DNA from 2 places in the Anaerosalibacter sp. Marseille-P3206 genome. Region 1 is predicted to be linked to the other one. Evidence: predicted binding sites of a transcription regulator. Region 1 holds the regulator's gene; the other holds the start of a gene.
What was found. The regulator HrcA, encoded in region 1, represses chaperone genes, less so after heat shock. The targets are predictions, from matches to a motif close to ATTAGCACTCNATANTATNGAGTGCTAAT.
Positions count from the first base shown of each region.

Region 2: groES (co-chaperone GroES) is a predicted target of HrcA. The motif match lies at 2,165-2,193, and genes of this name have one in related genera.

Region 1 is NZ_FUHM01000002.1:388,385-392,633, forward strand. It holds gene dnaK (molecular chaperone DnaK) at 1-190, opposite strand, end outside; gene grpE (nucleotide exchange factor GrpE) at 219-809, opposite strand; gene hrcA (heat-inducible transcriptional repressor HrcA) at 906-1,943, opposite strand; gene hemW (radical SAM family heme chaperone HemW) at 2,083-3,219, opposite strand; gene lepA (translation elongation factor 4) at 3,259-4,249, opposite strand, start outside.
Region 2 is NZ_FUHM01000002.1:1,822,123-1,826,371, reverse strand. It holds gene BQ9840_RS10045 (hypothetical protein) at 1-129, shown strand, start outside; gene groL (chaperonin GroEL) at 167-1,804, opposite strand; gene groES (co-chaperone GroES) at 1,835-2,116, opposite strand; gene BQ9840_RS10030 (DNA-3-methyladenine glycosylase family protein) at 2,331-3,206, opposite strand; gene BQ9840_RS10025 (Glu/Leu/Phe/Val family dehydrogenase) at 3,312-4,249, opposite strand, start outside.

The DNA of each region.
Region 1 (4,249 bases):
TATCTGGGTTAGTAATAGCTTGCCTCTTTGCAGTTTCTCCAACTAATCTTTCTCCTTCTTTTGTAAAAGCTACTATAGATGGTGTAGTCCTATTTCCTTCTGCATTAGGAATAACTATAGGTTCTCCACCTTCCATAACAGACACACATGAGTTTGTAGTTCCTAAATCAATTCCAATTATTTTTCCCATATAAAATCCTCCTTACTTAATTTTTCTTCTATTTTGAAACCTTTACCATACTTGGTCTAATAACCTTATCTTTAAACATATATCCTTTTTGAAATACATCTAACACTATGCCTTCATCAAATTCTTCAGACTCTTCTTGTAATGCAGCATGATGATAATTAGGATCAAACTTTTCATGAATAGCATCTATTTCTTCTAATCCTATTTCCTTAAGGGCTTTATCAAATTGATCATAAATCATTTCCATCCCCTTATAGAAGCTATCATCAGTATTTTCTACACTTTCAAGTGCTCTCTCGAAATTATCTAATACAGGGAGCAATGCACACAACAAATCTTCTGAAGCATGGGAATACAAGTTTTCTTTCTCTTTTTCTACTCTATTTTTATAGTTTATAAAGTCTGCTTGTAATCTTAAATATTGATTGCTTATTTCTTCCTTTTCCTTTACTAATTTTTTTAACCCATCTACTGATACTTTTTCTAATTTAATACCTGCTTCTTCAAATTCTTTTTTTTCTTCTTCTGTTACTTCTTCAATCAAATCATCTTCAATTTGATTTTCCTCCACCCTCCCATTTCTAACATCTTCATTGACTGTTACGTCTTTATTTTCCATTTAATCACCTCTATTTGCTCTATATTAAAGGCTTATCTTAAAATAGATAAAACCAATATCCTACTTTAAGTAAAAGATAGGATGGTTTACACCCTATTATTCTACAAAAAATTTGTCCATAATCTCATTTAAATTAATAGACAAAAGCCTTACAGCACTTATTACTTTGAAATAATCCATTCGGGTAGGCCCTATAACACCTATCTTCCCTATGGTGTTTCCATCTAACTTATAAGTAGCTGTTATTAGACTACATTCCTTAATCTCTTCTAATAAATTTTCTTCCCCAATAATTATTTCAAAATCATCAAAGATATTTTTAAGTAGCATATCTACTATCAAATCTTTATCTTCAATAAAGTTTAAAAAGCTCTTTGCTTTTGAGAGATCGCTATACTCTGGAAAATTAAATATATTTGTAACTCCATCAGCATAAACATCCACGTCTTCAATATCTTCTAGAGATTGACTTACTATAGGTATTATATTGTCTATTATATTTTTGTACTCATATAGTTCTTGGAATACAACTCCATCAATACCATAGCTAATCTCTTCTAATGTCAACCCTTTTAATTTTTCATTCAAAAAATTAGAAATTATACTTAATTGTCCTTCAGGTATATGACTTTCTACTCTGAAAATCGTATTTTTTACCATGCCAGAATCACTTACAATAACCACCAAGATCTTGTATTCATCAATAGGTATAAGCTGTATATGCTTAAGCGTACTCTTCTTAAATTGTGGTGCTATAGCTAAAGCAGTATAGTTGGTAATTCGCGATAGTATTCTAGCTGAATTCTGTAATAGTTGCTCAATCTCTTTTGTCTCCTTTAGCATATTCTTCTTTATCTCATTTTTCTTTCTCACATCTAAATGGTATCTTGCATCACTTAGTAACATATCTACATAAAGTCTATAAGCTTTGTCTGATGGCACTCTTCCTGCTGAAGTATGGGGCTTATTTAAATATCCCAACTCTTCTAAATCTGACATTTCATTTCGAATAGTTGCAGAGCTAACTCCTAAATCATATTTTTTAGAAATAGTTCTTGAGCCTATAGGTTCAGCACTATCAATATAACTATTAATTATGGCATGAAGTACTTTTAGTTTCCTGTCATCTAACATTATATCACCCCAAATATAAGCAATTATTATTTAATTGTGGGTTATTATTAGCACTCTTTATCATTGAGTGCTAATGCTTACGATTACAAGTTACCACTACTTTTAAATTTTGTCAATAGGTTTTAACAAAATTCTTGTATTAAGGAAGCAAATCTACTAAAACTAAATTAGATAAATCTAGTCCTTTTCTAGTAAATCTAATGTTTTCCTCATCTATATATAATAATCCACTATCTCTATGTTTTTTAAGCACTTCACCATAAACATCATCTACTGATATTTTAAATCTACTATAAAATTCCTTCTTTGAAATTCCACTTACAAGTCTAAGACCAAGTATTAAGAATTCGGCCATTTCCATATCTTTATTTATCACTTCTTGTCCTAATATTGGAAACTTCTCATCTTTTATATGTTTAAAATAGCTATCAAAATCTTCATAATTCCAATATCTCTTGCCTACTACATTTGAATGAGCACCTAGTCCTAAGCCAATATAGGGTTTTAACTTCCAATAAAATAGATTATGTTCACATTCAAAACCTTCTTTAGCAAAATTTGATATTTCATAGTGATTATAGCCTTTTGATTTTAAATAATTTATACCTTCATGATACATATTTCTTTCCTCATCTTCTTCAGGTAATGAAATTTTATTTGAATTATACCAGTTATAAAACTTAGTCCCTTCTTCTATTATCAGACTGTAAAATGAAATATGCTCTATATCTAAAGAAGTTATCTCTTTAAGAGTAGAAAGAACATCTCCTATGGATTGATTAGGCAAACCAAACATTGCATCTACATTTATATTAGAAAACCCATGTTTTTTTAGTAGCTCATACGTTGTATAAAAGTCATTACTAGTGTGTGCCCTTCCAATTGTTTTTAATAGCCTATCTTGAAGGGATTGGCAACCTATACTTATTCTATTTATTCCTATCTCTTTATATATTTTTAGTTTTTCATCATCAACAGTTTTAGGATTTAATTCAATAGACACTTCTGTTAAGTCTGATACATCAAAATTGTCATAAATATTTTTTAGTATTTCATATATATAAGCGCCATTTATTGAAGAAGGGGTTCCTCCACCAATAAATATTGTCTTTATTTTATATTTAAGCCCAATTTTAGAATACATTTTAATCTCGCTATTTAAGTTCTTTAAGTATTCAGGTATATATTCATTTTTGTCTGGGTATGAATTAAAATCACAATAATGGCATTTACTTATGCAAAATGGAATATGGATATAAAGAGCCAGTTCTTTCATATTTACCTCCTAAAATTTAATGCACACAAAATGTGTGCATTATTTCTTTTCATCATATTTTAGTACAGATAAGAATGCTTCTTGAGGAACTTCTACATTTCCTATTTGTCTCATTCTCCTCTTACCTTCTTTTTGCTTTTCTAGTAACTTTTTCTTCCTAGTTATATCTCCTCCATAACACTTGGCTAGTACATCTTTTCTTAAAGCCTTAACTGTCTCTCTAGCAATAATCTTAGAACCTATAGCTGCTTGAATAGGAACTGCAAATTGATGTCTTGGTATGACATCTTTTAGTCTTTCTGCAATGTATCTTCCTCTTTCATAGGCCTTTTCTTCATGAACAATAATCGAAAAAGCATCTACAAGTTCTCCATTTATCAAAATATCTAGTTTTTCTAATTCAGCTTGTCTATAGCCTTTTAATTCATAATCAAGAGAAGCATATCCTCTAGTTTTAGATTTCAGTGCATCAAAGAAATCATAAATAACTTCATTTAAAGGTAATTCATAATGCATAACTACCCTAGTCTCTTCTAAGTATTCCATATTCTTGAATACTCCTCTTCTATTTTGACAAAGCTCCATAACTGCCCCTACATAGGCTGTTGGAGTCATAATAGAAACATCAACAATAGGTTCTTCCATATACTCAATTTCTGTAGCTGGTGGAAGATTTGTAGGATTTTGAATTTCTATCATTTCACCATCACTCTTTTTAACTTTATATATAACACTAGGAGCAGTAGTGATGATATTTAAATCAAACTCTCTTTCTAGTCTCTCTTGGACTATTTCCATATGAAGCAATCCTAAAAATCCACATCTAAATCCAAATCCCAATGCTACTGATGTCTCAGGTTCAAAAACTAAACTTGCATCATTTACTTGTAATTTTTCTAAAGACTCTCTTACAGAGTTGAAATCCTCACCTTCTGCAGGATAAATTCCACAATAAACCATAGGAACTACTTTCTTGTATCCTGGTAATGCTGAGTCTGTAGGATTTTCTAAGCTCGTTATAGTGTCTCCT
Region 2 (4,249 bases), 1.4 Mb from region 1:
TCTAGTAATACAAAACATTCAGGCCCATTTTATACAAATATCTATCTATATATAGTTTTAGCAGCTTTAGCTATACTAGAATACTTCGCACCACTAGAAAAAAGTTGGGTAGAAAAAGACAAAAAATAAAAACCTCCGAGATTGTCTCAGAGGTTTTTATATGGGACTACATCATTGGCATTCCGCCACCCATTCCGCCCATGCCGCCCATTCCAGCCATTGGGTCATCTTCCTTAATATCTGCTACTGCACTTTCAGTAGTTAATACCATTGCAGCTACTGAAGAAGCATTTTGAAGAGCTGAACGTGTTACCTTTGTTGGGTCTACTATACCAACTTCCATCATATCAGCATAAGCTTCTTTCAATGCGTCAAATCCGATACCTGGTTCTCTTTCTTTAACCTTTTCTACTATGATTGAACCTTCTAGTCCAGCATTAGTAGCTATTTGTCTTACAGGTTCTTCTAATGCTCTTAGAACTATAAGGATACCTGTTCTTTCATCTCCACTAGTTTCATTAACTAATTTGCTAACTGCTGGTATACAGTCTACTAGAACTGTTCCACCACCAGGAACTATACCTTCTTCAACAGCAGCTCTTGTAGCAGCTAATGCGTCTTCTATTCTTAACTTTCTTTCTTTAAGTTCAGTTTCTGTAGCAGCTCCAACTTGGATTACAGCTACTCCACCTGAAAGTTTTGCAAGTCTTTCTTGTAATTTTTCAGCATCAAATTCTGAATCAGTTTCTTCTAATTGAACTTTGATTTGTCTTACTCTATTTTCAATTTCAGATTGTTCACCTTCACCATCTACTATAGTAGTGTTTTCTTTGTCTACTTTTACCTTTCTTGCTCTACCTAACATTTCTATAGTAGTGTCTTTCAAATCATATCCTAATTCTTCAGATATTACTTGACCACCAGTAAGTATTGCTATGTCTTGTAACATTTCTTTTCTTCTATCACCAAATCCTGGTGCCTTAACAGCTACACAGTTAAATGTTCCTCTCAATTTGTTTACTACTAATGTAGCTAAAGCTTCACCTTCAACATCTTCAGCAATAATAAGTAATGGTCTGCCTTGTTGAACTATTTGTTCTAATACTGGTAATATATCTTGAATGTTTGTAATCTTCTTGTCAGTAATTAAGATATATGGTTCTTCTAATTCAGCTTCCATTTTTTCAGCATCTGTAACCATGTAAGGGGATACATATCCTCTATCAAATTGCATACCTTCAACTACTTCTAAAGTTGTTCCCATTGATTTTGATTCTTCAACAGTGATAACTCCGTCATTACCAACCTTCTCCATAGCTTCAGCAATAAGCTTACCTATTTCTTCATCACCAGCTGATATTGAAGCAACTTGTGCAATAGAGTCTTTTGATTCTACTTTTTTAGAGAATCTTCTTATTTCATCAACTGTAGTATGAACAGCTTTGTGAATACCCTTTTGTAATATCATTGGATTAGCTCCAGCTGCAACATTCTTAAGTCCTTCTCTAATGATTGCTTGTGCAAGTAATGTAGCAGTAGTAGTTCCGTCACCTGCAACATCATTAGTCTTTGTAGAAACTTCTTTAACAAGTTGAGCTCCCATGTTTTCATATGGGTCTTCTAATTCAATTTCACGTGCAATTGTAACACCATCATTAGTAATTAATGGTGCACCAAAACTTTTATCTAATACAACATTTCTACCCTTAGGTCCAAGTGTTACTTTAACAGTATCTGCAAGTTTGTTTATTCCTTTTTCCATAGCACGGCGTGCGTCTTCGCCAAATTTAATTTCCTTAGCCATTATATTCACTCTCCTTTATTATTTAGAATATTATTCAACTACAGCTAAAACGTCATTTAATTTAAGTATTGTATATTCTACATTATCAACTTTAACTTCTGTTCCGGAGTATTTTGAGAATATTACTTTGTCTCCTACTTTAACTTGATCTTTTTTCTTTTCATCATTTAAAATATCAGGGCCTATTGCTACTATTTCAGCCATTTGTGGTTGTTCTTTTGCTGAACTTGGAAGAACAATACCACTCTTTGTCTTTTCTTCAACTTCAATCATTTTAATAACAACTCTGTCTCCTAATGGTTTAATGTTCATATTTATAACCTCCTTGTATTAAAAATGTATTATTTACCCTTCAAATTTATTAGCACTCTTAACTCTTGAGTGCTAATGTCTACAATCTCTATGTTACTTAATATTATTTTTGTTATCAAGTTTTATATTTAGCCTAATTATACCTTTTTTCCTATTATTTCATCTATAATGGTAAATATCTCATCTTTTCATTTATTACCTCATATTTCCTTCATTATTTGCCTATTCCTAATTCCCTAGCATAATAAAATAAATATTGTTGAGCAAATCCAGCTAAGTTTTTAAATTTTTCTTGCCCAAAAGCTTGAATTTTCTTTAAGCTAGTATCTTCTTTAAGGTAAAAGTATTCCATAACTCTTTTCACCCACACATCTATGGGAAATGCATCATGTTTTTCCATTGAGAAAAGCATTATACAATCAGAAACCTTAGGTCCTACTCCAGGGAATTTCATCAATGTATCTCTAGCTTCATTAATAGACAAATCCTTTAGATTGTAAATATCTATTTCTCCATTTGCAACCATATTTGAAGCATTATAAATATACTTATCTCTAAATCCAACACTGCATTCTCTTAGTTCATCCATTGAAACCTTAGATAATACTTCCGAAGTAGGAAAAGAATAATAACTCTTACCATTGTATTGTCCAATACAATCCCCATATCTTTCACATATAAGTTCAATGGATTTTTTTATTCTAGGTATTCCATTATTTGCAGAGATGATAAAGGAGATGAGGGTTTCAAAAGGATCTTGATTAAGTATTCTTATACCACTACCAAAGTTTACAGCCTCTTTTAGTATAGGATCTTTAGAAAGTTTTTTCTTTATCTTACTATAGTCTCTTTCTAAATCGAAGTAATTAAACCATATATCATTAAATTCGTCTATATTAGTGTTGGAAAAGGTGATACAGTCATCTTCCTTTTTTACATTTAATACTTTCCCAAAGGCAACTCCAGTGAAGCTAAAATCTTCTTCCCTATTCCATCTGAAGCATTGTCCACATTCAAATATATGGGTTGGGTCAAAATCATTTATTTTTGCTATAATCTTGCCTCCATTTTCTACTATATTAAAACTCATTATTTTCACCTCTTGACTAGCACTAACAATGAGTCAAGGAACCGTCCCCTGACTCATTCATTGAAAAAGGCTGGTCAATGACCAGCCTTTATTTATTAATAAGGATTAATACCATCCTCTTAATTTCATTACTTCTGCTATTTTCTTAACTGAATTCATGTATGCAGCTTTTCTTACTGTAACATTTTCTTTTTCTTTTAATGCCCAAACATCGTTGAATGCATTAACCATTGCAACTTCTTGTTTTTCTTCAACTTCTTTTTCTTCCCAATAGTATCCGTATAGGTTTTGTACCCATTCGAAGTATGATACTGTAACTCCACCAGCATTTGTTAAGATATCTGGAGTAACAGGGATTCCTCTTCTTTCAAATACTTCGTCAGCACCTGGAGTTAATGGTCCATTAGCTGCTTCACATACTAATTTAGCATTAACTTTTTCAGCTACTTCAGCTGTTACTGCATTTTCTAATGCTGCTGGGATAAGAATGTCTACATCTAATGCCCAGAATTCATCAAGAGTGATTTGTTTAGCTTTTGGATATCCTACAAGGTTTTTGTGTTCATCCATGTAAGCTTTCATGTCTGCAAAATCTAGTCCATCTTCATTATATAATGCATAAGTTCCTACTGATTTAGCCCATTCACCAAGAGCTACTATCTTAGCACCTTGTTTTTGAACGTTTTTAACTGTATAGCTTCCTACGTTTCCAAATCCTTGGATAGCAACTTTTGCACCTTTCATTTCGATTCCAACTTTTTTAGCTGCTTCTCTAGCTATTACAGAAACACCAAATCCTGTAGCTTCATTTCTTCCTTTTGAACCACCCCATGGAACTGGTTTACCAGTTATAACGCCAAGAGAGGATTCGCCAGTTAATTTATTGTATTCGTCTACCATCCAAGCCATAACTTGTCCATTACTTCCTACGTCTGGAGCAGGTATATCTATTTTTTCGCCTATATATTTATATATTCCTTGAACATATCCTCTTGCAAGTCTTTCTAGTTCTCCTTGTGATAAGCTAGTTGGGTCAACAGTAA